DNA from 4 places in the Priestia sp. SIMBA_032 genome. Region 3 is predicted to be linked to each of the others. Evidence: riboswitches for the same ligand, from Rfam matches in the RefSeq annotation. Region 3 holds a riboswitch; each other region holds the start of a gene.
The links. Region 3 has a riboswitch for cobalamin ahead of SB717_RS21195 (HoxN/HupN/NixA family nickel/cobalt transporter). Riboswitches for the same ligand answer to the same signal wherever they lie in the genome.
Positions count from the first base shown of each region.

Region 1: linked by a shared signal. The riboswitch ahead of nikA (nickel ABC transporter substrate-binding protein) and the one ahead of SB717_RS21195 (HoxN/HupN/NixA family nickel/cobalt transporter) in region 3 are both predicted to bind cobalamin.
Region 2: linked by a shared signal. The riboswitch ahead of SB717_RS10165 ((2Fe-2S) ferredoxin domain-containing protein) and the one ahead of SB717_RS21195 (HoxN/HupN/NixA family nickel/cobalt transporter) in region 3 are both predicted to bind cobalamin.
Region 4: linked by a shared signal. The riboswitch ahead of SB717_RS15960 (cobyric acid synthase) and the one ahead of SB717_RS21195 (HoxN/HupN/NixA family nickel/cobalt transporter) in region 3 are both predicted to bind cobalamin.

Region 1 covers NZ_JAWRXD010000009.1:97,780-105,429, reverse strand. Annotated here, with positions in the region: gene rluF (23S rRNA pseudouridine(2604) synthase RluF) at 117-833, shown strand; gene SB717_RS22900 (TRM11 family SAM-dependent methyltransferase) at 871-1,824, opposite strand; gene SB717_RS22895 (hypothetical protein) at 2,085-2,243, shown strand; gene SB717_RS22890 (tautomerase family protein) at 2,398-2,787, shown strand; gene ftsZ (cell division protein FtsZ) at 3,147-4,151, shown strand; cobalamin riboswitch at 4,154-4,346, shown strand; gene nikA (nickel ABC transporter substrate-binding protein) at 4,490-6,031, shown strand; gene SB717_RS22875 (hypothetical protein) at 6,101-6,265, shown strand; partial or broken gene SB717_RS22870 (GNAT family N-acetyltransferase) at 6,284-6,616, shown strand; partial or broken gene SB717_RS22865 (CitMHS family transporter) at 6,941-7,650, opposite strand, start outside.
Region 2 covers NZ_JAWRXD010000003.1:6,095-13,744, forward strand. Annotated here, with positions in the region: gene brnQ (branched-chain amino acid transport system II carrier protein) at 1-41, opposite strand, end outside; gene SB717_RS10150 (cation:dicarboxylate symporter family transporter) at 429-1,700, shown strand; gene SB717_RS10155 (M42 family metallopeptidase) at 1,808-2,845, shown strand; gene SB717_RS10160 (hypothetical protein) at 3,196-3,354, shown strand; cobalamin riboswitch at 3,501-3,679, shown strand; cobalamin riboswitch at 3,798-3,977, shown strand; gene SB717_RS10165 ((2Fe-2S) ferredoxin domain-containing protein) at 4,081-4,461, shown strand; gene cobJ (precorrin-3B C(17)-methyltransferase) at 4,475-6,097, shown strand; gene SB717_RS10175 (sirohydrochlorin chelatase) at 6,116-7,027, shown strand; gene cobK (precorrin-6A reductase) at 7,024-7,650, shown strand, end outside.
Region 3 covers NZ_JAWRXD010000007.1:53,778-61,427, reverse strand. Annotated here, with positions in the region: gene SB717_RS21210 (type 1 glutamine amidotransferase domain-containing protein) at 1-435, opposite strand, end outside; gene SB717_RS21205 (DoxX family protein) at 742-1,164, shown strand; gene SB717_RS21200 (M20 family metallopeptidase) at 1,233-2,363, opposite strand; gene SB717_RS21195 (HoxN/HupN/NixA family nickel/cobalt transporter) at 2,626-3,423, opposite strand; cobalamin riboswitch at 3,557-3,739, opposite strand; gene SB717_RS21190 (organic hydroperoxide resistance protein) at 3,845-4,264, opposite strand; gene SB717_RS21185 (undecaprenyl-diphosphatase) at 4,417-5,010, opposite strand; gene SB717_RS21180 (response regulator transcription factor) at 5,201-5,893, shown strand; gene SB717_RS21175 (HAMP domain-containing sensor histidine kinase) at 5,897-7,261, shown strand; gene SB717_RS21170 (PepSY domain-containing protein) at 7,316-7,650, shown strand, end outside.
Region 4 covers NZ_JAWRXD010000004.1:333,458-341,107, forward strand. Annotated here, with positions in the region: gene SB717_RS15950 (ABC transporter ATP-binding protein) at 1-1,120, opposite strand, end outside; gene SB717_RS15955 (FecCD family ABC transporter permease) at 1,117-2,175, opposite strand; gene SB717_RS15960 (cobyric acid synthase) at 2,381-3,907, opposite strand; cobalamin riboswitch at 4,000-4,179, opposite strand; gene SB717_RS15965 (YdcF family protein) at 4,327-4,890, shown strand; gene SB717_RS15970 (APC family permease) at 4,949-6,520, opposite strand; gene SB717_RS15975 (nitroreductase family protein) at 6,947-7,594, opposite strand.

The DNA of each region.
Region 1 (7,650 bases), on a different contig from region 3:
TGAAATTAAAAGAAGACGAGAAGCGTATAGCATGTTACGATAGGGACGGTATAGAAATTGACACATATCTGTTTCTAATAGAAGAGACAAATTTTAAAATTTTTAAATGTAAGGTTGTGATTCACCTGAGACTGAATAAATTTATTAGCGAATCTGGCAAAGCGTCAAGACGAGGGGCAGATAAGTTAATTAGTGAAGGAAGAGTAACCGTCAATGGAAAGGTTGCAAAAATCGGAGATCAAGTTGAGCCTGGCGATGATATTCGAGTAAGCGGCCAACAGCTTCGGATTGCTCGAAACAATGTATATATTGCGCTTAATAAACCAGTCGGCATTACAAGTACGAGTGAAAAAAAAGTAAAGGGAAACATCATTGACTTAGTCAATCACCCTTTGCGTATTCACCATGTCGGACGACTAGATAAGGATTCAGACGGCTTAATTTTACTTACAAATGACGGCGATATTATTAACGAAATTTTACGTGCAGAAAACAAACATGAAAAAGAATATATTGTTGCAGTAGATAAGCCCATTACACCGGAGTTTATCAAAAACATGTCTGAGGGAGTAAAGATTCTGGGTACAAAAACGCTTCCTTGTAAAGTGACACAGCTGTCTAAGTACGAGTTTCAAATTATTTTAACACAGGGCTTAAATCGTCAAATTCGCCGTATGTGTGAAGTGCTTGGATATGAAGTATACCGCCTTCAGCGCACGCGTATTATGAATATCCATTTAAACAACTTACCTGTTGGGCAATGGAGAGATTTAACGAAAAAAGAGCGTACGCAGCTATTCAAAGAATTAGACTATGAACCTAAAGAGTGGTAAATCAAAAGACACCAGCCTGTTAGACTGGTGTCTTTTTTTATTCGCATACAACTACTTGTCTAGAAAATACGCTTTTGCGCGCTACGCAGCGATCTGAAATAGAAAAGCCAGCTTCATGAATCATATGGTCAATCGTATCTACTGTAATCACGACTACTTTATCCGAAAAGCGGCGAGCGTGTTTCAAAATAGAAAGCTGATCTTCAGGCGTCGCGTGGGTGTAGAGATTGTAAGGCATGTCGATGATAGCTACATCATAGTGAGTTGTAACATCCGAAATCGGTCCAGTTTTGACATCACCGCTTAAGCCGAAATACGCAATATTTTCACGAGATCCGTCGGTCACAAGTGGATTGATATCCCGTCCTACAATATCAATGCCCATTGAAAGAGCTTCTACCAGGACTGTACCAATACCACAGCATGGATCAATCGCTTTGATTCCTTCAGGATTTGGAACGGCAATGTTAGCTACAGCTCTTGCAAGGCGGGTACTGAGTGCCGTAGAGTATTCACGCGGTTTCTTCAAATGATGCAGCCATACAGCTTCACTTTTTTGATATTTTCCAAAATACCAGCGTCCTTCAAACGTAACAATGCCAAACAAATGGTCAGGGTTATGCAAGTCTGCTTCTGCTACAAAATGCCAACCCACATCACGTTCAACAGCACGCTGACCTTTATAACTTATTTTTTGATCTTTTTCCAAGTCATTAATTTTCATAAAAATGAGTTTGAATGTTTGATCTCCAAGGTCAATATCTTCTACTTGTTTGCAAATATCCGCAAGGTCATCTGCTTCATACATAATATCTAATCGCTCTTTGATAAAAGGGCTTCTGCTTGGATCAAGTTTAACGGCACTTTTTATGATAGGTTTCTCAGTTTCAATTTCAAAAAGAGAGCGTCTCTCTAATTGACATAGTGAGAGTTCCTCTTCGCTGCATGCGTATGTGTAGATATACTGAGGCAGCTGCGTATGGTTATTCAATATCGTATCATCCTTTATCGTATCTAATTATCCTTCTCCTCAAACAATAGCGAGAAAAGAAGAGAAAAGCAACGAATTTAAATATATTTGGCCGTGAATACTAAATTGAAGCGCTACATAGTCCACTTATTTGACAAAACATGCTAAAATAACTGTTGGTAACCTGCATGTGATGCTGTTTATACACAAGAACTGGATCAAGGTTTCTCAAAAATCATTTACACACTGCTGACATTTTGATGAATAGGAGAGGCTACGTGATGTCTAAAAGTGATCATGAAAAGCAACAGATGAGTCGGGCTGATATGAAAAAACAAGCCAAAACATCCTCGCAAAACCTTGTGATGAACGTACTCATTGCCATTGTATCTGTATGTATTTTAGCTCTTATTATAAATGTTTTTGTACTAATGAAATGAGCCGTTATGCTGCTCATTTCTTTTTATTAGATTCAGCTTTTATTGAAGCGTTTGAGGTCAGCACATTGTGAATAGCATATCTTTTTTTTACAAATGATAGTTGTGATATGATAAAGCAATAATACATTAGGCAAAAAGCTGGAGGTTACTTAGTATGCCATTACTTAGATTTGATGTAATAGAAGGAAGAGACGAAAAAGAGTTAAAAGCATTACTAGACGCTACTCACCGAGCGATGCTAGAAGCCTTTGGCGTCCCAGAACGCGATCGTTATCAAATTGTACATCAGCATCCTGCTCATGAAATGATTATTGAAGATACAGGTCTTGGCTTTGAGAGAAGCAAGGATTTGGTTATTATAAGTGTGACGAGCAAACAGCGAACAGAAGAGCAAAAACAAGCTCTTTACAAATTAATTGTAAAAGAGCTGGGAGAAAGCTGCGGTATTCAGCCAAACGACATTATGATTTCAATTGTTGAGAACGGTAATGCTGACTGGAGCTTTGGCATGGGAGAAGCTCAATTCTTAACTGGGAAATTATAAAACGGTTTATTATTTAGAGAAGCCCTTATTTCTAAGGGCTTTTTCTCATTTTGTCTATAAAAATATTATTCTCTTAGTCACATCTTACTCAAAATTAAATACAGACATCTGTCAAATGAATGATACAATAAGCTTATATGCCGTTTTGAGTGGGAAAACCAAAAAAGAGTTCGGCGTACTAACTTCAGAACAACAATAATTTTACATAAAGATGTAAAGATTTAAAGGTTAAAAGAGAAATGTATAAAATCTGTAAAACAAAAGAACAGTTACGCGTTAAATATAGTAGTAAAAGGTTCTTCACGTGTTTTTTCGGATAATAAGAGAAAGTAATTTTGATCATTGAGGAGGAACTTAGAATGTTTGGATTTGATGCAGATGTATCACCATTAGTGCGAATTAAAGTAATTGGAGTCGGCGGTGGAGGAAATAACACCGTTAACCGTATGATTGAACATGGTGTACAAGGGGTAGAATTTATCGCCGTTAATACGGATGCTCAGGCGCTTAACTTATCTAAAGCAGATGTGAAAATGCAGATTGGTGCGGCCTTAACGCGAGGATTAGGTGCAGGAGCTAATCCGGAAGTAGGAAGAGAAGCAGCCGAAGAAAGCAGAGAACAAATTCAAGAAGTACTGCAAGGCGCAGATATGGTATTCGTAACAGCTGGCATGGGCGGAGGAACTGGTACTGGAGCAGCTCCGGTTATTGCCCAAATTGCCCGTGAACTAAATGCTTTAACAATTGGAGTAGTCACTCGCCCGTTCAAGTTTGAAGGAAATAAACGTACGAAGCAAGCAGTAGGCGGTATTACTGCGATGAATGAATCGGTAGATACCCTTATTGTGATTCCAAATGACCGCTTGCTTGAAATTGTCGATAAAAAGACGCCTATGCTTGAAGCATTCCGTGAAGCAGATAATGTTCTTCGCCAAGGTATTCAAGGTATTTCAGATTTAATCGCTGTTCCGGGGCTGATTAACCTTGACTTTGCTGATGTAAAAACAATCATGTCTAATCAAGGATTTGCGCTTATGGGTATCGGACGAGCTTCCGGATCAGACCGGGCAATCGAAGCAGCGAAAAAAGCGATTTCTAGTCCGCTGCTAGATGCATCGATTGATGGAGCAAGAGGCGTGCTGTTGAACATTACGAGCGGCAGTAGCTTGAGTCTTTACGAAGTACAGGAAGCAGCAGATATTGTCACGTCTGCTTCTGATCAGGACTTAAATATGATTTTTGGATCTGTGATTAATGAAGACTTAAAGGACGAAATGATGGTAACCGTTATTGCCACTGGATTTGATGATGAAGATGTTTCACCATCAGCTTCTACTTCTAGAGTTTCAAGAGCACGCTACTAAATTAAATAACAAGCTTTTATGGTGGTAATTGTTTTTTGTCAATTGCCTTAAAAGGGAATCCGGTGCAAATCCGGAGCGGTCCCGCCACTGTAACAAGGAGCCTTATGTCAAAAAGCCACTGTCTATTTAGAGACGGGAAGGCGGTATAAGGCAATGACTTGAAGCCAGGAGACCTGCCATAAATCTCAGCACACAATAACCTACGAGGATAGGGAGGTGTTTTGGCAGAATCAAAAATAAGATAAACAAGGGATACGTTTATCTGAATTTGTTGTGAAGACAAGCACTTCTTTTTAGAAGTGCTTTTTTGTGTATTAAAATAGAAGGTGGAAAAATCAATGATAAATAATAAAAAACTCGTGTCTATGATATTTCTTGTGTTACTTTGCCTCACTGCTTGCGCTCCTAATGAAGAGAGCGTAAGTATAAAAGAAAGAAAGAAAACGGATAAAAGTGTAACGTTCTTATTTAATTTTACATCTGCAACGCTTGATCCTCATACGGATGATAATTATACAGCAGTTCGTGCGGGAGTAGGGGAGACGCTTGTTAAAATCAGCGACGATTTAAAAATAAAGCCTTGGCTTGCTGAAAAGTGGGAAACGAAAGATAACGGCCTTACATGGACATTTATGATAAGAAAGAACATCACGTTTCAAAATGGAAAAGCGCTGGATGCAAATGCCGTTAAGTCTTCTCTTCAAAGAACGATAGATCAAAGTTATGCGATGAAAAACGCTTTAAATATTAAAGAAATGAAAGCGAACGGTCACATGCTGACAATTACGTTAAAAGAACCGATTCCTAAATTCCCTTCTGAATTAATGCATCCAAATACAGCTATTATAGACGTTGATGCTTCTAATATAACTAAGAAGCCCATTGGTACGGGTCCATTTCGCGTCTTGTCTTTTGATCAAGGAAATCAAGTGAAATTAGGGAGATATGAACATTATTGGGATGGGAAAGTGAAATTAAAAAACGCGATTTTTGCATTTAACGAAGATGCTAATGCGCGAGTTGCTGCTCTTCAGTCCGGGACAGCCGATATTATTTATCGCCCGCCTTTAGAAAGCTTGAGCACTTTACAAACAGATCCGTCTTTTAAGGTAAGTGGAGTACCTAGTGTACGTACCCATTTATTGCTTTATAATCAAACCAATGACGCATTAAAAGACGAAATTGTAAGAAAAGCTATCGATGCTTTATTGAACCGAAAAGAAATTGTCAGCAGCATAATGAACAATCAAGCGACAGCGGCTCGAGGTCCATTTTTACCCCAATTTCCTTTTGCTGATAGTACTGCTAATGAGCAAAGAGGTATGACATCTGCTAAAAAATATTTAGAGAAAGCAGGCTATCAAATCAAAAATGACAAAGCAATCAAAAATGGAAAGCCACTATCGCTCTCTCTTGTCACATACAGCTCTCTGCCAGAACTGCCTTTAATTGCTCAGCTTATACAGTCTAATGCGAAAGAGTTAGGAATTACTATTAAGATTCACCTAGTTGAAGATAGCGATGAATATATAATGGCAAAAGATGATTGGGATTTAGCATTGTACAGCCTTATCACAGCACCTAGAGGGGATGCCAGCTATTATTTAAGTACGAACTATTTGCCGGGCGGTGGTTTAAATGCCAGTCGGATTAATGACGATAAGCTAACAAAAATGATTCAGCAGTTAAATTCAACAGTAGATGACGCAAAACGAGATCAATTAGCCAAACAAGCAACCGCCTTGATTAATAGAAAAATGCTGACGTCATCGATTGTATATCCAAACATTGTTGTTGCTTACAATCAAAAAGTGAAAAACTGGACAACAAATCCAAGCGAGTATTATATGCTGACTCAGCATTTAGATGTAACCCCATAGTCAATATTGAGACATAGAGAGGGAAAAGAGAAAGTATAAAATGACAGATAAAAGGACGTGACAATAAACGTGCAAGAAGTACAAATGTATCAAATTAAAGAAGTAACAGAAAAGGATGCTGAAGTGATTCAGTTTGTCATGAATATGCGAAATGAGCTGTTTCCTATGCTGGAAAAAAATCAGCTTCCTGTGGATTTGCTTCATTTTAATGAACATTATGTTCAAGCGAAATGAGCTGCTTTTTTTGCAGCTGTTATGGAAAGTCAACAAGTAATTGGAACCATAGGTTTATACGCTTACGATGGAAGGTTTCATGCATTAAAAAAGCAATATGAACATAAAACTGCAGCTGAGATTGTAAAATGCTATGTCGATCCAGCGTACCGGCGTCTAGGCATTGGACAGCAGCTGTTAAAAGCAGTAGAACAATTTGCCCAAAGTCATTTTTATGACACGCTGTATCTGCATACTCATCCTTTTTTACCTGGAGCTATTCCTTTTTGGGCTTCACAAGGCTTTATCAAAAGGCTAGCTGAACAGGATGAACCATGGAATACGCTGCACATGGACAGAAAAATACAATGAGTCATAACGTAACGAGATCATACAGTAATTACCATGGAATCTATATACGGGCTCATGCTATAATGAACGTAACTTACATTTATAGCCTGTAGGGCAAGTCCTTACAGAAAAGAACCACGTTTCGAATTGGCTGAAACGTGGTTCTTTTCTATGAAAAAAAAATAACAAAATATTTTCAAAAATATATATGAAATCGCTTTCAAAAAAATGAAATATATTATATAATTACTAGTGTTGTGTTGTACTTTGTTAGTGTTAAATCAATATCCTACATGTGTGAGCCGATTGCCTTATGGTAGTCGGCTTCCTTTTTTATGGTAGAGTCTAAAGGGAAATAGCATTCGTTAAAATGGCTGTAATTGTCATCACAATAGTTGTCCCAAAGGCCCACTTGAAAAGAAACTTTTGATGCTCCCCAAAATCTACTTCAACCAGCCCAATCAGAATGAAAGTAGCGGGTACTAAAGGAGATAGGGGAAACCCAGTTGTGGAATGTCCCAATAAAGCTGCTCGCCCTATTTCTACAGGGTCTACACCAAAATTAGCTGCTGTATGGCTAATAACAGGTAAAATGCCAAAGTAATAAGCATCAGGTGAAAATACAAAGCTAAGAGGAAGGCTCGTTATTGCTACAACTAAGGGAAGGTGAGAGCCCAGCCATTCAGGAGTGAGGCTGACGATGGTATTAGCCATGGCATCCATCATTTTTGTTTCTGTAAAAACGCCTGTAAAGATTCCGGCTGCAAAAACCAACGTACTAACCATTACAAAGCTGTTTGCATGACTTAAGATTCTTTCCTGCTGCTCTTTTGGATGAGGAAAATTAACAAATAAAGCAATGGCAAAAGCAATAGCAAATAAAATAGGAATAGGGAGTATGTCTACGACCAAGAGAGTCATTAAGCACAGTGTCAATAAGGCATTAAACCAAAAGAGTTTAGGTGGCTTCCCAGGAGTCTTCCCAGGAGTCTCATGAACTGAAAGCTGTTCAGCAAAAGCCATTGATGAACCTTTTAAATGAATGGTTCCTAAGC
Region 2 (7,650 bases), on a different contig from region 3:
CCAATAACCACTATAAATGAAAAAGGAACTTTGTTTGACACGTTAAAACCTCCAAAATTATAAATGCTTTTTATTATCGTGTTGAATAATTAAAATTTTCAGAATTTTATATTCGAATAATAAAAATAAACATGTATCGTATTATACTAACCTAAAATGCATATTTCAATATAAAATTTTATTTTTTTAATTTATTCGCTGAAATAGCAAAAATAGAAAAATACTTAGCAAAAAAATCTCAGTATACAACAATTATTTGATATGATAAAACAGAACCGTGGCTTTTAAAAATTTGCATGTGCGGCCTTACATCCTTATTAGGAAAGAACTGTTTACATAAGGTGCTGTAAGGATGTATATTTATACACGGTTCGTTGAACCGCATATGCTCGATGGATGAAAGTCAACTGTGCGAAAGGAGCAAGAAAGTGAAAAGGTTAGGTCTAGCAACTCAGATTCTAATTGGACTGATTTTAGGCGTAGCTGTAGGTGCTATCTTTTACGGAAGCGATACGGCCATTTCTATTTTACAGCCGGTTGGAGACATATTTATTCATTTAATTAAGATGATTGTCGTACCGATCGTGATTTCAGCATTAATCGTAGCGGTCGCAGGAGTAGGCGATATCAAAAAATTAGGTAAGCTTGGCGGAAAAACAATTCTTTATTTTGAGATTGTTACAACCATTGCGATTGTAGTGGGGATTATTGCCGCGAACTTATTCCATCCTGGTGCAGGGGTTGATATGGGACATATTGAAAAAAGCGATATTTCTCAATATGAGGCAACGGCAAAAACGTCTGAAAGTACAGGGATTGCTCAAGAGCTTCTTCATATCGTTCCGACAAACGTCTTTCAATCGGTAGCAGAAGGCGATCTTTTACCAATCATTTTATTTTCCGTACTGTTTGGTGTAGGCGTAGCTTCGATTGGAGAGAGGGGAAAACCTGTTTTAGCCTTTTTTGAAGGCGTCTTGGATGCAATGTTTTGGGTAACTAATTTGGTGATGAAATTTGCTCCAGTAGGTGTATTTGCACTTATTGGTGTTAATATTATAAAGTTTGGTGTCGGATCACTTATTCCATTAGGAAAATTAGTGTTCGCCGTTTACTTCACCATGATTTTCTTTGTGCTTGTGGTTCTTGGAATTATTGCTAAAATGGCTGGAACAAGCATGTTTACGCTCATAAAAGTGTTAAAAGACGAGCTGCTTCTTGCATTTACAACGGCAAGTTCAGAAGCTGTTTTACCTTCTCTTATCAAAAAGATGGAAGACTTCGGTTGTTCTAAGTCGGTTACATCGTTTGTAATTCCAACGGGCTACACGTTTAACTTAGATGGTTCAACCATTTATCAGGCGCTGGCATCGCTGTTTATTGCTCAAATGTACGGCATCGACCTTTCCATTATGGATCAAATTCAGCTCCTTCTTGTGCTAATGTTAACGTCAAAAGGAATGGCTGGTGTACCAGGGGCATCGTTTGTAGTTGTACTTGCTACACTTGAATCCATGGGCTTCCCTCTTGAAGGCATGGCATTTATTGCAGGAATTGACCGCATTCTTGATATGATGCGTACCACAGTTAACGTAGTAGGAAATGCTTTAGCTGCGATTGTGATGTCGAAGTCTGAAGGTGAATTTGATAAGCAAAAATCATTAAATTACACAAACGAATTAAAGAAATCAAACATAGCTTAAAACAAAAAAGCCGGGCAGCTGCCCGGCTTTTTTGTTTGGGGCTGCCTGTTATCTTTTTTGAAACATATGGTAAAATAAAAGAAATGAGAGACAAAGGAAGTGTCATAATGACGGAAACTGTTCAGTTAATTAAAAAGCTTGTTTCGATTCCCAGTCCTTCTGGAAATACAGAAAAGGTAATTTCATTTGTCGAAGACTATGTAAAAGAGCTAAATATTCAAACGTATCGTAATCGAAAAGGAGGCTTAGTCGCTACTATTCCCGGTAAAGATACAGATCACCACCGCATGCTGACGGCTCATGTCGATACATTAGGTGCTATGGTAAAAGAAATCAAACCGAGTGGACGTCTGAAAATCGACCTGATTGGAGGGTTTCGCTACAATTCTATTGAAGGAGAATATTGTGAAATTGAAACTTCATCAGGAGAAGTATTTACAGGAACCATCCTTATGCATCAAACATCTGTGCATGTGTATAAAAATGCAGGGAAAGCTGAGCGGAATCAAGAAAATATAGAAATTCGATTGGATGAAAAAGTACATAGCGCAGAAGATGTTCGCAGCCTTGGAATTGAAGTCGGCGACTTTGTTTCGTTTGATCCTCGTGTAGAAATAACAAAAAGCGGTTTTATTAAATCTCGTCATCTCGATGATAAAGCAAGCGTAGCTTTATTGCTTCAGCTCATGAAAACAATTCAAGAAGAACAGATCGAACTGCCATACACTACGCATTTTCTCATTTCAAATAATGAAGAAATTGGATACGGAGGAAATTCGAACATTACGCCTCAAACAGTAGAATACTTAGCGGTTGATATGGGTGCTATGGGAGATGGACAATCTACTGATGAATACACCGTGTCTATTTGTGTAAAAGATTCAAGCGGACCATATCATTACGGTTTGAGAAAACATTTGGTGGAGCTAGCTAAGCAGCATGATGTTCAGTACAAATTAGATATTTATCCGTTTTACGGATCAGATGCTTCTGCTGCTATTCGTGCCGGACACGATATCGTACACGGCTTAATTGGTCCAGGAATTGATTCTTCTCATGCGTTTGAGAGAACGCATCGAGATTCATTGAATCATACGTATAAGCTTCTCTATTACTATGTGCAGTCGAACATGGTTCTGCTTTAAGAAAGGAATATTTAATTAGTGTATTTTTATGCAAAGGAAAGAACAGGACGGGATTGCGATGTCTGTACTTTCCTTTCTTAAAAAAGAAGCCGGCTGTCCGGCTTCTTTTTTTTATAAATACTATATATTTTTTACTGGTGAATCAACAGTTGGTTAAAAAAGCACCTTTTTAAAAAAGTACAATACTGCTTAAACCTTTTGTACATTTTGTTCATTTACAGAAGTTAAAATGTTTTTAAATTTTTAAAAGTTTCTTGTGACAAGTTTTGTAGAATGGGTTTTCAAAAGGAAATGGTTTCGTCATAATGTGGATATAGCGATCACTACAATAATCGGAGGCGAATCTTTTCATGTGGGTACTGACGGTATATGCTGGAAAAGAAATGAAAATGTTTGAATTTGATACTGAAAAGCAGGCGAGAGAAGCTTTTGCCAAAACAAATGGCTGTAAAGTTCTTTCAGAAGTCGTGTATTATAACGATCCTCATTTAACATTAGTTGCTATATAATGAAAAAACAAGAGCTGGCTTTATGCTCTTGTTTTTTTATAGATGCTTGTATCCTTCGAAAAGAATAGAGTTGAAATAAAAAAAAATGTACGCTATGATATGGTAGTTACTTCTATTATTCTGATAGTTTAAAAGGTTCATATATATCAAACAGCAACAGTAAAGATGCCAAGAAGGCTTAATAGGGAAACTGGTGAAAGACCAGTACTGCCCCCGCAACTGTAAGTGTGGACGAACGAGTATAACCACTGTGGAAAAATCACGGGAAGGTTCTCAAGTAGAATGATACACAAGTCAGGAGACCTGTCTTTATTGTGAAGTTTCTATTTCTCCGGGGAGCGGGAAGGGAAACGTTGGCTTAAAGTGGCATTCGTGTACACTCTTATTCTGACGTTTCACCCGCTCGCATATTAGCGAAGCGGGTTTTTCTCATGTCGCAAAACTACATATCGTGCAAAAAAGGTGCGCAATGTTTACATTGCGTTAAATGGGAAGTCTGGTGTGAAGCCAGCGCGGTACCCGCCACTGTGAAGATGAGCTGATTGCATATGCCACTGTATTCGGGAAGGCGTAATCAAGTGATGAATCGAAGTCAGGAAACCAGCCTTTTTCTAATGCGAAGCTTACCCTACGGGATATAGGTGGAAGTGCAAAAACTTAGTTTGAATTTTTCTGCGCCTCTATCAATGATAGAGGCGCTTTTTTTTAGTAAAGGAGCGAATGAGTGTGACGACTTGGAACTTAAATGGAACAAAACATCACGTATTGATTTGTAATGGAAGCAGCTGTATGAGAAAAGGTGGAGAAGAAGCCACCCAAGCTATTCGAAATAAAGTGACGGAACTGGATTTGGATGAAACGGTTCATACAACGCGTACACGCTGTAACGGAAGATGTAAAGATGCTCCTGTAGCTATTGTGTATCCTTCAGGAGATTGGTACAAGCAGGTCACTGAAACCGTGGCTCACCGGATTGTCGAAGAACATTTAGCAGGAGGCTGCAGTATAAAGGAATCGCTTATTTATGAATATGATCAAAATGGTTTCGTTTCTCCGGAAAACAGTGACTCCATAGAAGGAATTGACAAAGTAAAAAGTAACGCATAAAGGAGGAGCTAGCATGAAAGGTAAACTATTAGTTATCGGATTTGGGCCGGGAAGCTTTGAACATATTACACAGCGAGCAAGAGAAGCCATTCAAGAAAGTGATATGATTATCGGTTACAAAACCTATGTGGAATTAATTCAAGGACTGTTAACGAATCAGCAAATTATTAGTACGGGAATGACCGAAGAAGTAAGCCGTGCACAAGAAGCTGTAAAGCAAGCTGAAGCAGGAAAAACCGTGGCTGTCATTTCAAGCGGAGATGCAGGAGTATATGGAATGGCAGGCCTTGTGTATGAAGTGTTGATTGAAAAAGGCTGGAAAAAAGAAACGGGCGTAGAGCTGGAAGTAATTCCTGGCATTTCGGCTATTAATTCATGCGCATCCCTCCTTGGAGCGCCCGTGATGCATGATGCTTGTACAATTAGTTTAAGTGACCACCTTACGCCTTGGGAACTAATCGAAAAAAGAATCGAAGCAGCTGCACAAGCAGATTTTGTAGTGGCTTTTTACAACCCAAAAAGCGGAAGACGAACAAGACAAATTGTTGAAGCGCAGAGAATTCTATTAAAGTACCGTTCTCCTGATACGCCTGTTGGTCTTGTGAAAAGTGCTTATCGTGACCGTGAAGAAGTCGTAATGACCAACTTAAAAGACATGTTAAATCATGAAATTGGCATGCTGACTACCGTTATTGTCGGGAATTCATCTACGTTCTTTTACGACGATTTAATGATTACACCGCGCGGATATCAGCGGAAATATACCCTCAACCAAACGGAGCAGCCGCTAAGACCGCATCAGCGACTTCGAAAAGAAGCGGAACCATGGGCTCTCGATCAAGAAGAGACTGTAAAGCAAACAGCTTCAGCTATTGAAGCTGTTCAGACCAAACCAGAAGAAACAGCAACTTCACGAGCCCTTGCAGAAGAAGCGCTTCAAGCAATTTTAGGTGAACCTACTTCTGCGGTCGTACATCAGCCAATACAGTCTATTTTCGAAGTGGCGGTTAGTCCAGGACTTGCAAATAAGAAATTTACGCCTGTTCAAATGACAACACTAGCAGACGTTGTTGGTGAAAACGGTACGATGGAGTATACACCTGACCATCAAATCAAACTGCAAATTCCAACGACTCAGCCAGATGTGATTATTAAAAAGCTCCAAGCAGCTTCCTTTTTACTATCTCCGGTCGGAGATGTGTTCACAATCAAAGCGTGTGATTTTTGTGACGGAGAAAAAAGCGATGCTATTCCACATACGGAAGAATTACAAAAACGCCTCGGGGGAATGGACATGCCAAAAGAGCTGAAGCTTGGTATTAATGGATGCGGTATGGCCTGTTACGGTGCTGTTCAAGAAGATATCGGCATTGTCTATAGAAAAGGTGCGTTTGATTTATTTTTAGGAGCTAAAACGGTTGGACGCAATGCGCATTCAGGTCAAATCGTGGCGGAAGGCATAGCACCTGATGACATTGTTGAAATAGTGGAAAACATTGTCCATGAGTATAAAGAAAAAGGTCATCCTAATGAGCGATTTCATAAATTTTTTAAGCGTGTGAAGAACGTTTACGGATTCGACTATCAAGATATAACACCAAAAATAAAAATAGAACCAGCTCCGTGTGGAGATTAAAAAATAGGAGGGCATTATATGAAATCAGTTTTATTTGTCGGTCATGGAAGCAGAGATCCTGAAGGGAACGATCAAATTCGCGAATTTATTTCGACTATGAAGCATGATTGGGACGCATCTATTTTAGTAGAAACGTGTTTTCTAGAATTTGAACGCCCAAATGTAAGTCAAGGCATTGATACATGTGTGGCAAAAGGAGCACAAGATGTAGTTGTAATTCCAATTATGCTCTTGCCTGCCGGCCACTCTAAAATACATATTCCGGCGGCTATAGATGAGGCTAAGGAAAAGTATCCACACGTAAACTTCGTATACGGACGTCCCATTGGCGTTCATGAAGAAGCCCTTGAAATTTTAAAAACGAGATTACAAGAATCAGGAGAGAATTTAGAAACTCCAGCTGAAGACACGGCTGTTATTGTCTTAGGGCGAGGAGGAAGTGATCCTGATGCAAACAGTGATTTATATAAAATTACGCGTCTTCTTTGGGAAAAAACAAACTATAAAATCGTTGAAACTTCTTTTATGGGCGTGACTGCTCCACTGATTGATGAAGGGGTAGAGCGATGTTTAAAACTGGGCGCTAAAAAAGTGGTTATTCTCCCGTATTTCTTATTTACAGGAGTACTAATTAAGCGTTTGGAAGAAATGGTGAAGCAGTATAAAATGCAGCATGAAAACATCGAGTTTAAGCTAGCCGGCTATTTCGGTTTTCATCCAAAACTGCAGACAATTTTAAAAGAACGTGCTGAAGAAGGATTAGAAGGTGAAGTGAAAATGAACTGCGATACGTGTCAATATCGCCTAGGCATTATGGAGCATATTGATCACCACCACCATCACGATCATGACCATGATCACGGACACCATCACCACGATCACCATCATGAGCACGACCACCATGAAGATAAGGTCGGCGGGCTAAAATGATTTTATTGTTAGCCGGAACTAGCGATGCACGTGCATTAGCCGTTCAAGTGAAAAAAGCAGGTCATGACGTTACGGCAACGGTTGTAACCGAAAACGCAGCAATCGAATTACAGCGGGCAGAAGTGAAAGTGAAAATTGGACGCCTCACAAAAGAAGATATGATGGATTTTGTAACCGAACATTGTGTAAAAGCTATTGTGGATGCAAGCCATCCCTTTGCGGAAGAAGCATCTAAAAATGCTATCGGCGCCGCTGCTGAAACAGCACTTCCTTACATACGCTATGAGCGGGCTTCGCAGGCTTTTGCCTATGATAATATGACGATGGTTTCTACGTATGAAGAAGCAGCAGAAGTAGCAGCTGAGAAAAAAGGAGTTATTATGCTGACAACAGGCAGCAAGACGCTGCAGGTTTTTACAGAAAAGCTGCTTCCTCTTTCAGATGTACGGCTTGTGGCTCGTATGCTTCCAAGGCTGGATAATATGGAAAAGTGCCAGCAATTAGGCTTTCCGCAAAAAAATATTATTGCTATTCAAGGGCCGTTTACAAAAGAGTTTGATCGAGCGCTGTATAAGCAATACGGAGTGACGGTTATGGTCACAAAAGAAAGCGGAAAAGTTGGA
Region 3 (7,650 bases):
GACTGCTTCATCATGCCAAATAGCTCCCGCGTTTTCCATATCATCTTTGATTCCTGGCGTACTTGTTACGTTTCGACCATCTAAGATTTTTGCAGAAATTAATACCCATCCTGCATGGCAGATTTGGCCGATTGGCTTTTGCTGCTCGTCCATATGACGAACCATTTCAATTACTTCAGGGTAGCGGCGCAGCTTATCCGGCGCCCAGCCTCCAGGTACTAAAATAGCGTCATATTCAGCTGGATCAACATCTTTAAACGCGTAGTCCGATACGGCTGGAACACCGTATTTCCCCATGTACGTTTCGTTTGCTTTTTCTCCAACTAAATGTACTTCTGCTCCTTCTTCTCGAAGACGCATCACTGGATACCATAGTTCTAGATCTTCAAAGTCTGCACTAACAAGCGCAATAACTCTTTTGTTTTCTAAGCGCATCGTAACACCTCCGCCATCAGTATAGCACGCTGAAGAATAAGAATGAAAATAGAGTGATTAATTTGTACATAATTAAAGGATTTTTCAAGTGCTCTTCAGGAATCTTTTGTATGCCAAATGATCTAATTTCATATTTTTACTTGACTGGGGACAAACATCACACTACAATGTGTAGTGTGATGTTCATAATGTTGTAAAATTATCCAAATAAGAAAAAGTTTCTGATTTACTTGCTACATTTCTTTTTTCGGGCTTTCACACTACATAATGTAGTGTTTTTCAAATACATTTAAAGGAGGACGTAAAGTGAATAAAAACGTCGAAATTGGTTCACTTATTATTCGTTTAGTATTAGGTTTTACATTTTTAGTACACGGCTTTCAAAAATGGCAAGGCGGGATTGAAAATACAGTAGGATTCTTCGATAGCTTAGGAATCCCTGGTTTTATGGCCTACATTGTTGCAACGATTGAACTTGTAGGTGGGGTTCTTATTATTCTTGGTCTAGCAACAAGAGTTGTAGCTGCTTTATTTGTGGCCGTTATGCTTGGCGCTATTTTCACAGCCAAGCTTAAAAGCGGATTTGTAGGCGGATTTGAGTTTGATATCGCTTTAATTGCCATGTCTGCTCACTTATTTCTTGCAGGAAGCCAGTTCCTTGCTCTTGATGGAGTGGTATTCAAAAAGAAAGAAACTGCCTTTTCTCTTCAAGAAGAAAGCAGTAAATAAAAAAGAAAGCTTATACTCTCCCAATATAAGCTTTCAGATTAGTCCCCGCCTTTTGAGGCGGGCTTTTTTTATATTTGCAGCAGCAAATTCGCAAATAAAGAAGAACGCTCGGACAACGTATCAATTTGAATATGTTCATACTCCGCATGTATTCCTTTTCCGCATGCTCCTAATCCATCTAATGTAGGAACGCCGATGGCCGCTGTAAAATTGCCGTCGCTTCCCCCGCCAACAGCTGCTTCTTCTAATTTCATTCCCAGTTTGGCTGCGATTGACTGAGCGCATTCAAATAGCTCTTCCGTTTGTTTAGACTTCACCATTGGAGGACGGTTCATGCCTCCCGTTACTTCTAGCTTAACCCCTTTTAAAATGGGTGTTAAATTCAAAATAATACCCGTCATGCGCTCCGCTTCTTCTTCTGTAGAAACACGTAAATCCACGTGCGCTTCTGCATATTCCGGCACTACATTTGTACCGCTGCCTCCGGTAAACGTCCCAACGTTCACCGTTGTACCTTTTTCATAATCAGTTAAGCTCTGCAGAAAAATCACTTGGCGCGCCAGTTCTTCAATCGCATTGATTCCTTCTTTGTGATGATTACCCGCATGTGCTGCTCGTCCCCATACTTTTACGGTGAAGATCCCCGCTCCTTTGCGCGACGTTTTTAACGCACCTGAACCCGCCACCGCCGGTTCCGCTACTAGCACCGCTTCGCTTCTTTGTGCTTCTTCTTCTATATATTTTTTAGAAGAAATTGACCCAATCTCTTCATCCGAATTGCAGAAAAACACAATTTTTTTATCGAGCGCTAAGCCAAGCTCTTGAATCGCTTTGATCGCCCATATAGATTGCACAATGCCGCCTTTCATATCTAAAATTCCCGGACCATACAGCTTGTTTCCCTCTGTTCTTAGACTCAGCCTTCCCTTTTCCCATACCGTGTCAAAGTGACCGATGATTAAAAGCTGCTTCTCTCCTTCTCCAATCGTAAATTTTAAGTGGTTTCCGACTTCTTTTTCTTCTATAATTTCATACCCTACCCCTAAACGCTTTTGAAATAGCTCTGTTAAATACATTCCACACTGATCTACTAAATCTTTACTATAGGACGGTGATTCTTTTTTCACAAATCCCACTAGATCTTCGAGCATCTCTTGTTCGTGTTCTTTTAAATAACTAAATACACTTTGTTCTACCATTACCTGACTCAAATCAATTCCTCCTCTAGAAAACCCCTGCTGCTTGCATCAAATGCTTTTATTTATTGTACGTATAACTATGTTCTACGTTTCACATAACGATCTTAAATTATCCTTAATTATAATGGTTTTCAGACAATTTTCCATCCTTTAAATACAGATAATACTTTAACTTATTCATAACCGACCGAAAATAGCCATAAACTTCAACAAATTCATACAAAAAAGCTTCAATCTTCAACAGATTAAAGCTTTCGTTTGACTAATTGACATTTATTTTAATATTCTTCCCTTTCGACTTCACACTCACAAAAACAAACATAGACACTAAAAAAATAAATAGAATAACACCAACCATTTCAAAGTTTACTTCGGCCCATGGGTTAAAGAAAGTGAATGCTAAATAGAATGACACACCATACGCGAGAACAACAATAACCCAGCCCATCAAGCGGGAAGCAGATTGCCCAAACTTACTCGATTCATTCACCATTTTATGTACAATCAGTGAATCGATTGTATCTGTCAGCATCATACCAAACATAAATACTAGTCCTAATAAAAGCGGCGTATACTTGCCTGCGTTTCCTACAGCTAGAGACCACACGGCCGTTTGACTGACTGTTTCGGCTGCTAAAGCGAACAACGCTCCTACAAGAATAATTAAAAAAGGATTCGTTGTTCCTTTTGCTATTTTCGGAATAAACTTCCCTTTTAACCCGCTCAGCTGAAACTCTTCCTCTTTATTTTTAGTTCGAAGCAAATGATATGTGTTTAATGTTCCAATCAGAAAGAGAGAGAGAATAGATACCCAAGATGCAAAATGATCGAAATATGATGGAAACGTAAAATTCTTCATCACCACGCCCAGCACCCCGGCCGTGACGGCCACCATTCCTCCGTGACCTAGTGAAAACAGCGTGCCGACCCACGGGGCAAAACGGCTCCCCATTCGCCAATTATATCGGGTCTGGCCATCAATAAAAGCTAAGTGATCTGCATCCAATCCGTGCCTGATTCCTAATAAAAAGACAAGTAAAAAAACTGATAAACCTTCCATTTCCTACACTCCTTTTTTTAAAATAAAACGTAAAAAAGCCTCAATTCTATAGAAATTGAGGATGTGTCGGCATATGAAAATAAACAGCAATTGCTCACTGCGTACCTTGATACACCGCCTCTTTCCTAGAAGAGTCAAGTGTACAGAATAGGTAGGTCTCCTGGCTTGAGATCATCATTTTCTACCGCCTTCCCCATTTTGAGTGACGATAAGATAGAAAACTCCCTGCTTACAGTGGCTGGACCGCTCGAGATTTGCACTCGATTCCCTGTTACCTCTTACGCTATGTAAGAGCACCTAAACTGTGCGAATGATTCATTTTCTTCCTCATTATACTAGTACCGCTTACAAATGAATAGAGAAAATTCAAATAAAAAAGCCCTGCTAAGCTTTACATGCTTAGCAGGGCTTTTTAAAGCAATTAAACTACTTCTACCGTTACGTCTACGTTGCCGCTGATTGCTTTTGAATACGGGCAGTATGAATGGGCTAGGTCTATATATTTTTTAGCTGTTTCTAAATCTAAGCCTTCGATATGAGCTTCAAGCGCTACTCCAATTTTTACTCCTTGATCAGCTTTATCAGGAAGCAGCTGAACAGTAGCTTTCACTTCACTGCTTTTGATTTCTACGTTATGTTTTTTCAACATAAATTCTAACGCGCTGTTGAAACAAGCACTGTATCCAGCTGCAAATAGCTGCTCTGGGTTTGTTGCTGTTGTTGCTTCTCCACCAAGCGCTGGCGGTGTTGCCACGTCTAAGTTAAAGATGTTATCTAAAGAGTGAACTTCTCCTGTTCTTCCACCTGTGTTAACAACTGTTGTTTCATATAAAGCTTTCATGTATAAATCTCTCCTCTTTTTTAGTAATTGTATTAAAAGTTTTTAATTTATCGTTTCTGTAATTTAATTGTACACAATTTAATTTTAAAAAACAAGTATTAAATACATTAAAAATTTCCCAATAAAAAAAGCCGCATATGTGCGACTTTTTCTTAATAATATTGAGACTGCCTGTCATAAGCTGATTTTCGAAAAATAGACAAATTGGTAATAGCTCTCATGATTTTCGTATTAAAAATAACATAATGAATAAACAGCGCCAGCACGCATCCTAAAATAGCTCCTGTTAACACATCGAATGGATAGTGAACGCCAACCCATACGCGTGAAAATGCAATAAGTGCACCCATGAAAACCCACATGCGTCCTGAACGTTTGAAATGCAGCCAAATGGTAAAAGTGATAACTAATGCAGATGTAGCATGATCGCTTGGAAATGAAGAATTCGCGGCGTGATCAATGAGCTGATTCACGTGGTGAGAGATAAACGGACGATCTCGATAAGCAAATAAACTAATCACTTTATTGATAATGACTCCTGTGGCACAAGCACATAAAGCTTGAAATGCTACAACACGGCTGCCGTTTTTATTAATGAGTAAAAACAAGCCGAGTAAAACGATAAGTACATACTGGGCGTAATCTGCAAAGAATACCATTAGCGAATCTACAAACTTCACATGCGAGGCATACTGATTCACCGCATGGAAAATGGTATAGTCTACTGAATTAATAGCTGATAACATAATCGAAATCCTTTCTTATTTTTAAATGTCATTAGCTATCTTATCAGTTTCTTGCGAAAATGAACATTATTTCTCGGGCTATTATTGATATATTTAGTAAATAACCATTGATTTCCTTATCATTTATACACCCCCAATCTCTCCGTGCTATAATGTACGCAACTATACATAGACACAAGGGGGAATTTTTTTGAGTAAAGGCAGAATTTTAATTGTAGAAGATGAGCGCAAAATTGCTCGTTTGATTCAGCTCGAGCTTGAACACGAAGGGTACGAAACGGGCATGGCTTACACGGGATCAGAAGGATTGGCAGAGTTTCAAGAACACGATTGGGATTTGCTGCTTTTAGATGTGATGCTTCCTGAACTGAGCGGACTCGAAGTACTTCGTCGCATTCGAGCAAATGATGATCAAACGCCCGTTATTTTATTAACAGCTCGAGACGCCCTTCCTGATAAGGTAAGCGGACTAGATTTAGGAGCGAACGACTACATTACAAAGCCTTTTCAAATTGAAGAGCTTTTTGCACGCATTCGCGTATGGCTTCGCCATCCTGCATCAGCATCGTCTGCTGAACAAGAAACGGCCACTCTCCAACTAGCCAATTTAGTCGTTAACGAAAAAACGCGAGAAGTTACACGTGAAAATGAAGCTATTGAGCTGACTCCTAAAGAATATGATTTGCTTGTCTATATGCTTCAAAACAAAAATCAAGTGCTGAGCTTTGAACAGCTTCTTACAAACGTATGGGGATTCGATTACTACGGAGACACGAATATTGTATACGTATACATTCGGTATTTGCGCAAAAAAATTGATGCTCCATTTTCAATACCCTACATTCAAACAGTGCGCGGCGTTGGCTATATGCTTAAGGAGTAGCTCATGAAACTGCAAACAAAGATTATCCTTACATCAACTGCGCTGCTTTTTATTCTGCTAGTGATTGCAAACAGTTCGGTTTACTTTATTTTCAAGAAAACCATGGAAGACAATGCAATTGAACGTTTGCAAGCAGAAACAAGCAACGTAACAAATGGGCTAAAGCAAACGAGTGCGACGGTTAAACAAGCCAATTTGCTTCGTGCCTATTTGCCTCCTAACGGAATGATTCGTATTTTACCTAAATCCGGCAGTCCTTTAGTTGTATCCGTTACGGATCAAACGAAAGAGCTTCAGGACTTACCTTATTCCTATTATTCAAATGAACAAACAACTATCAAAGAAGACGACGGTCATCTATACGCAATTTCACATACTCCCGTCATTTGGACGAACGGTGAAGTCGTTTCTTTGGAAGTCACGGAAAAACTGGCAGATGTGGAACAATCTCTGCAGACATTAAAATTTATCTTGCTCATTGCCTCTCTTGTTATATTAATTCCAACTATATTTGCTGGACGGCTTTTAAGTAAAATTATTTTGCGGCCTATCAAATCTCTTATTCATACTATGGAAGAAATTCAAGTGTCTCGCACATTCAAAAAAATTGACCTCTCTTCTCCTTCTAAAGATGAGTTAGATCAAATGGCCAATACCTTCAATAATATGATGGATTTATTAGAGGAAAACTATAAAAAGCAAGAGCAGTTTGTATCGGATGCTTCTCATGAATTAAAAACACCCCTTACCGTGGTAGAAAGCTATGCCAATATGCTAAAACGCTGGGGAATGAAGCGGCCAGACATTTTAGAAGAAGCCATCGAAGCCATTCACTCGGAGTCTTTGCGGATGAAACAGCTTACGTCTCAAATGTTGGTACTCGCGAAAGATGAATCTCAGTGGGAGCTTCACATGGAACACGTAGATGCGGCCGCTATATGTACACAAACAATCAAGCATCTAGAACAAGCCTTTGAACGAACCATTTATTTAAGCGTAAAAACTGATCATCCAATTGTAACAGCCGATGAAAAACGGTTAAAGCAGCTGCTATACATCCTGTTAGATAATGCCATTAAATATAGTGAAAAAGCGGTAGAAGTAACTATAGCAAGAAACGAAAGCTTTATGATTAAGGTCACAGATCAAGGAATTGGTATTCCAAAAGAAGACTTATCAAACGTGTACGAACGCTTTTTTCGCGTAGATAAAGCAAGAAATCGAGAAACCGGTGGTTCAGGACTCGGATTATCCATTGCTCGAAAGATTGTAGAAGCCCATAGCGGAAGTATTGAGATTAGCAGCGATGAAGGAAAAGGGACATCCGTAACGGTTTGCTTTCCTCTTAAAAATCTCACCGTTTCTTAGAGATTTTTAAGAATTGCCTGCTATACTACTTTTTAAGATACTGGAGGTGAATGTATGAAGAAAACGGTGCTTTTTATACTTATCTTTCTTGCCGTTGGTTCAGCTTGCTTTTACGGAATCGCAAAAGCAATGAATCGATCTGATACTATTTTATCCGAATCTGACGTCAGCAGTATGATTCAGCAAAAATACGGCGGCACGATTGAAAATGCAAACTTTTCTCAAAAAGATGATGAACCGATTTATCGAATCACTTTGCTTAAAGATGATATTCCATACCACATCACAGTAAATGGAGAAAATGGAGAAGTCCAGTCATTAATCAAACAAAAAGTAGAGAAACCAACGTCTACTCAAACTAAAAATGATACAGAAGAAGAGCAAAAAAA
Region 4 (7,650 bases), on a different contig from region 3:
TTACCTTCATCGCAGCATGAAGTAAGTTCGCGTCCGAAAGCGGTGTATTTGTTAGTAGAACAATATTCATTTCATTCTCTTTTTGTCCATGTGTCAGCACAGCCAGCCACGAGTAACCTTTATCGTCTTTTAAGCGAACTTCATGACTGGATAAAGACGCAGATTTCCACGCCACGTTAGCACTGCTTTGCTGTTGAACAATTTCTTGACACCAGTCTAGACCTGTTTCATTTGAACCAAGCGAAAGAGTTCTCAGAGGACGAACAAATGATAAAGACAACAGGCCGGGTTCCTTTTGTAACTGATACAACTCATGGAAGTCCGTCTCTGGATATTGATGCGGAGGCACAAAAGCAATTTGCCGCTTGTTCACAGCGGGATGGTGAAATACATGCAAATCAACGCCATATACTCTTTTTAACGTAGCTGCATCATGGAAAATGGCATCCATCCCCGTTTCTTCTACTCTTCCATCCTTCAGTAACACGGCATTATCTGCAAACAGCGAGGCGATGTTGAGATCATGCAAAATGGCCAGGACCGTTAAGCTCATTTCTTGCTGTAACGTTTTTAACAGCTGAAGCAGTTCCATCGTATGTTTTACATCTAAGTGATTCGTTGGTTCATCAAGAAGTAAGTAGTCAGGTTCTTGCGCCAGTGCTTTAGCCAGTAAAACCCGCTGTTTTTCTCCACCGCTCAGCGATTGAAAAGTATGATTTCTATAGTGCCAAACGTTTGTTAATTTCAGCACGCTTTCCACCACTTCTTCATCCTGTGCTGATACAGTGCTAAACAATCCTTTTGCCTGATAAGGGTAACGTCCAAGTGAAACAATTTCTTGAACCGTAAATTCTAGCCCAATTTGATTTTCTTGCGTCATGACTGCAACTTTTTGCGCCAGCTGCTTTGGTGAATAAGCCTTCACTGACTTTCCTTCTACCTTCACTTCTCCTGATTGAATGGTTAATACATTCATAATCAAGCGAATAAGCGTTGTTTTCCCGCTTCCATTTGGTCCTAGTAAAGCGACAAAAGAACCTTTGTCTACGGTGAACGTGATGTCACGAACGGTCGGCTGCTGCTTATCGTATCCTCCTGTCACATTATATAGTTCAATCATGATATTCCTCTTTTCCGCATACGTTCTTTTACAAGGAGCAGGGTAAAAATCGGCGAACCAATTAAGGCGGTTACGACTCCAATCGGCAGTTCACGAGGTTCTAATATCGTTCGTGCCAATAAATCTGCTAAAACCAAATAACTTCCTCCGATTAAAATAGAAAGCGGCAGTACATGCTTATGATTAGCTCCCGCTACGAGACGCACTACGTGGGGAATAACTAAGCCAACAAATCCAATTGCCCCAGATACTGATACCGCAGCCCCTGTTAATACGGATGCACCTATTAAAATCATTCTTTTTTTCTTCTTTACGTCTATTCCCATAAACTGAGCGGATTGATCGCCAAATGCTAAGCCGTTCAGCTCTTTAACATGTAACAGCAGTATAATCGTACCGACTAAAAAGAACGGCCCTAAAATTTGAATATGAGACCATCCTCTCATTGATACGCTTCCCATTAGCCAGTATAAAACCTGTCTTACATCTTCTTCAGGAGAAAGAGCTACAATTAATGAAATAAGCGCGCTCATAAAGGATGATAAAATAATCCCTGCTAAGATGATGGTTTCATTGGCCAAATTGCCGCTTGCGAGTTTCGTAATACCAAAAACTAAAAGAAGAGTAATAAAACCAGATACAATGCCGACTACAGGCAGTGTGAAGATAGACAAACCAAAAATACTCCAATGAAAATAAATTGCCATGACAGAGCCAAGGGTTGCACCTGAGGAAACCCCGATCGTATAAGGATCAGCAAGCGAGTTTCTTAATAGCCCTTGAAAGGCAGCCCCTGCTATTGAAAGCGAAGCTCCTACTAAAAATGCCACCAGTACTCTTGGAAAACGAATTTGCCAAATGATTAAATCCATGTTTTCCGGACCGTGATATAAGGATAGCCCGGTAAGGTGGCCAATAATAATTTTGATTGTATCTCCTACGGTTAACGAAACTGTACCAATAAATACGCCCATAATTACCGAAGTACATACAATAAATAAACTGACTATGTATAAAATAGATGCTTTGTTTAAAAAAATACGTTTAAAAATCAATACGTTCAGCTCCTCTAGGAAACGAGGCGTGATGTTTTACATTACATTAACCATTCATTTTCCTGTCCATAAACCATGTTTCCATCCTACATAGTATTGGAAACAATCATCTTTTATTTGTTACGAGTGCTAGACTGTTGAACTAGGCAACGTAGAATAGCGTACTAAAGTTCCCGGTGAAAAAACAAGCGAAAACCTCTACAAGCTACACTTTTTGTGCTTGCTCGGGGCTTTTATAGTTGTCAATTAAATGATAAAGCTTTTCCATATCTACAGCTTCTCTCACATATGCTGCTGCTTTTGAAAAAGACTCCTCTTTTTGCAGGCGACTGTTGAATGTGTCCGTAATAGGCGGCAATTTTTTATGTTTACGAATTTGATTAAGCAAAGCCCTGCGCAAAGCATCGTTATGAAACACATCATGAACATACGTGCCAACAACGTTGTCTTTAACCGTTCCTTCTTTTTCATGCTCTACCACTGCAAAAGCTTCCGTGGTACTCTTAGAAACCGTCTTTCCCATATGAATTTCGTAGCCTTCAATCGAAACTCTTTCACTTTCTAGCTGGACATACCCAGCAACTCTTTCTGTTTTTTTGCTGGTTGTCATAACGGTTTCCACTGGAAGCAAGCCCAGCCCTTTAATGGATTCAATCCGAGATTCTACTGCATCAGGGTCTGTAATTGTCTCCCCTAGCATTTGATATCCTCCGCAGATGCCAATGACGTGAACGTTCGTTGTGTTCAAGACTTGATTAATGGCTAGAGCCAGGCCGCTTTCTTGTAAAAACTGCGCATCTTCAATCGTATTTTTGCTTCCTGGTAAAACAATTAAATCAGGCGTACCTAATTGCGACGGCTTGGTTACAAGCCTCACGTGACAGTCTTCTTCTAAGCTTAAAGGATCGATGTCTGTAAAATTTGAGATGCGAGGATACGAGATAACCGCAATATCGATTTCTTTTAACGGGTTCACAAGCGTTGAGTAATTTCTGAGTGATAACGAATCTTCAGCGTCAATTTCCACGTCATGCATATAAGGAATCACTCCTAGTACCGGAACTCCCGTGTATTCTTCAAACCACTTCAACCCCGGTTTTAAAAGCTCTAAGTCTCCTCGGAATTTATTGATTAACACCCCAATTACTCTAGGTTTATGTTCATCTGGGAGCAATTGAAGAGTACCCACTAAACTCGCAAAAACCCCTCCTTTATCAATGTCTCCTACTAACACAACAGGGGCTTGGGCTATCTTTGCTACGCGCATATTTACCAGTTCCCGATCGTTCAAATTCACTTCAGCAGGACTTCCAGCACCTTCAATCACAATTCGATCATAATGATTGGCAAGCTCTTTATAAGACTCCGTGATAACGTTCAAACCTTCATTAAAAAATTCTTGCCGATACTGAAAAGCAAACATATTACGAAGCGGCTTTCCATGAACGACAATTTGAGATTCATGATCACGAGTTGGTTTAATCAAAATAGGATTCATATTGGTTGTTGCTTCGACTCCAGCCGCTTCTGCTTGAATTCCTTGCGCTCTTCCAATTTCTTTTCCATCCATTGTAATGTATGAATTAAGCGCCATATTTTGCGATTTAAACGGTGCAGTTTGATAGCCGTCTTCTTTAAAAATACGGCAAAACGCTGTAGCAATCATGCTTTTTCCAGCGTCTGAGTGCGTTCCTTGAATCATAAGAGGTTTTCCTTTTTTCACTTTTTCCACTCCCTATCACATAAAAAAACCTTAACTGTAAAAGTCAAGGTTTGGTCATGCGCTCATTAACACATTGTCTTGACTTATTTCTCCCACCGAAAAATAAGGGGTTTTTAAAAGCAGGTCTCCTGGCTTATGCTTCATTTTACTTCTGCATCCTTCCTAGTTTGACTAGTGGGTCTTTGCAGGTTCATCCACATTTACAGTAGCGGGGGCTGCACCGGATTTACACCGATTTCCCTATTATCCTCCTTAGAGGCACTTTTAAAATCATTTATTCTTTATTGTAACGAATTTTATAACCATTCACAATAACGATTTTCTTCTATTATTATATATTACTGTGTTTATACTTATTTGGGTCTCTTATGCTATAATAACAATTATTTTCCAAACATCTTATGAAATAGTTAGGAAGGTGCTCGTAGTTGAAGAAAAAAATCATTTATATCTTTATTAGTTTGCTTGTTCTTTATGCTGTAATCATGTCTTTTTGTATGTATCAAACCGCTCATCAGCCTGTTCCGCAAAAAGCAGATTATGTGCTTATTTTAGGTTCGAAAGTAGATGGAGATCAAATGTCTCCTAGTTTAAAAGAACGAGCAAAAACGGCTTTATCTTATTTAAAGACTCATAAACAAACAAAAGTTATCGTAACGGGTGGAAAAGGATCCGATGAAGAAATTTCTGAAGCAGAAGCAGCCTATCGTTTTCTACGAAAAGAAGGAATTAAAAAGAATCGAATTATAAAAGAGGATCAGTCAACTTCTACTTTTGAGAATTTCACTTTCACTAAAAAGAAAGTTGATATTCAACACAAAAAAGTCGTGCTTGTTAGCAGTGATTTTCATTTATTTCGCGCCTCTATTATTGCTAAACGTCAGGGTTATGATGTTTATTCTTTAGGTGCAAAGACACCAAATTCAATTAAACTTCAAGCCTACTTTCGTGAGTATGCTGCTATCTTAAAAACGTGGCTGTTTGATAAATAAATAGAGTACACCCCTGTACAAATAAAAAACACGGCATGAATTCATGCCGTGTTTTTTATTAATCATCTGTATCGATAACTGCTTTTGGTAAACCTGTGTATTTCGCCCAGTAGAAAATACCGATTGAAACAAGAGCAATTAAAATTAAGTCAAGCGGGTTGCTTAGCACACCCTGTCCTCCACCAAATGAGCCTAGGTAAGAGATAACAAGCATAATAATATAATAAGCAACTAGCCACCAAGCAGATTTAAGCTGCTGTGCAAATTTTACAACGTCAGTTGGTACGTATTTCTTAAATGCTACGTAGATAACAACCATTAGAAGCTGTGATCCTAGAAGCCAAGAAATTGTCGTCCATCCTGACCAATATACGATGTATGAACAGAAGATAAATGAAACAGGAGCAATAACGCTCATACCTTTTAATTTAAAAGGCTTTTTAAGGTCTTTTGCATTTACTCTGAATGCAGCAGCTGAAATTGGCGCAATCGCATAAGACAGAATAAGTGCCACTGAACATACGTTTACTAGCGCTTCCCAAGAAGGAAATGGCAGTGTCCAGAATACGGACATTCCAAATGATAGCCATAGTGACGCACGTGGAATTCCTGTTTTCTTATCTACTTTTGAAAAACGTTTAAATAGTGTTCCATTACGAGACCAAGCATAAACTAAACGAGAAGTTGTATTCATGAAGATGTTCCCGTTACCGCCTGGTGATAAAATAGCATCAAAAATAACAAGCGTTACTAACCAGCCAAGGCCTAAAATAAGTGCAATATCTTTAAATGGTAAAGAGAATTGCTCTTGAATTGTTCCCCACCCTCCTGATAGCATATCAGCCGGGATGTTACCAATGAACAATACTTGCAGTGCTGTGTAAATAATCGCTGAAAGTACAATACAGATAATGAGCGCGATTGGAATATTACGCTGCGGATTTTTAACTTCACTGGCTACAGAAACAATAGGGTGAAGTCCTAGGTAAGCAAACATAACGCCACCTGTTGAAATGGCTGCTTGAATACCATTAAAACCAAACGGAGTAAAATCGCCAGTTGTAAAGTTAGCTGATTTAAAGTGATAAGCTAACACGACGATAATTGTAAGAGGAACCGCATATTTGAACACAGATATAATAACATTTGACTTAGCAAATGCTTTTACACTTACGTAGTTAATGATAAAAAATAGCGTTAATAACGCGAACTGAAATAACCAGCCGATTGTAGTAGGCGATTCAGAACCATGTTTAGTTAGACCAGGAAGCCAAAAAGCAACATACTGACGTACAGCCGTTACCTCGATGGCAATCAAACTAGTGTAAGCAATAATGGTAATGAATGAAATTAAGTAACCCACTAAATGACCGTGTGAGTAAACCGGATAACGGATAATTCCACCGGTACGCGGCAGCGCTGCTCCAAGTTCAGCATACACTAAACCGATAAGTAAAATAATGACTCCGCCAATCAGCCACGAAAAACTTCCGGCTGGACCAGCCTTTGACGCTACGTTACTAACCGCAAATAACCAGGCGGAACCAAAAATAGCCCCCATCCCAATTAACGTTAGGTCAAGTAACGATATTGATTTTTTAAACTTTCCTTGATTTCCTTGATCAGACATAATATCCTCCTTTAAAATTTCCACTCCACACATCTACGCCCTTGCGTCCGATATGGGATTCTTTACATCATCCTCCTCTTACTAAGACCTCACAAGTGGATATGTTAACAAATATTCTCTAAAAAACCAAGTTAAAAACTTTATTTTTTTGTAAAACATCGTTGAATTGCTTATGTATAGCGCATAAATTCCACAGAAGATTTGAGGACTACTCCTCCTATTTAACCGCATTTTTCTTAGGTTAAACATAAAAGAATATTCAAACTATTTGTTGTAAAAAAAAGGTCTGGGACATAACGAAATCGACCGCTAGAAGCGGCTACATACGCAACCCCAACGCTTGCCATACCAATAAAAAAATCCGAACGATTTATCGTTCGGATTTTGCTTCAGCTAAAATAATTTTGTCCGTGCCTCTTTTTTTGCTTATTTAAATACTTTTACACGTTCACTTAGCGGTTGAAATTCTTTTTCACCCGCAGGTGCCACGGGATTACCAAATGGCATTTGGGCAATTAATTTCCATGAGCTTGGAATATGCCAAGCTGCTTTTACTTCATCATCAATCAATGGATTGTAATGTTGCAATGTTGCTCCTAGGCCTTCGAGCTCAAGCGCTGTCCAAATCACATGCTGCAGCATGCCGGATGATTGGTTAGACCAAACCGGGAAATTTTCACTGTAAGATGCGAACTGCTTTTGCAGCCCTTCAACTACTTCTTGATCTTCAAAGAAAAGAACTGTTCCATAGCCGCTTCCGAATAAGTTCATTTTTTGATCCGTATCTGAAAAATTTTCAGCTGGAACAATTTTACGAAGCGTTTCCCTTGTAATATCCCATACTTTATCATGCTGTTCGCCAAATAAAACGACTACGCGTGCGCTTTGGGAATTAAATGCTGAAGGAGTATGTTTCACCGCAAAGTTAATAATTTCTTCAATTTTTTCTTCTGATATTTTTACATTTTTATCAATTGCATAAATAGAACGTCGGTTTTTAATTGCTTCATAAAAATCTTTTCCAGCCTGTTGTTGATCACTTGATTTATCAAATAATTTATCTAAAAAACCCATTTTCCACACTCCTAATTGTTTGTTTTTTTAACCTTAAATTGCATGTTTATACCCTT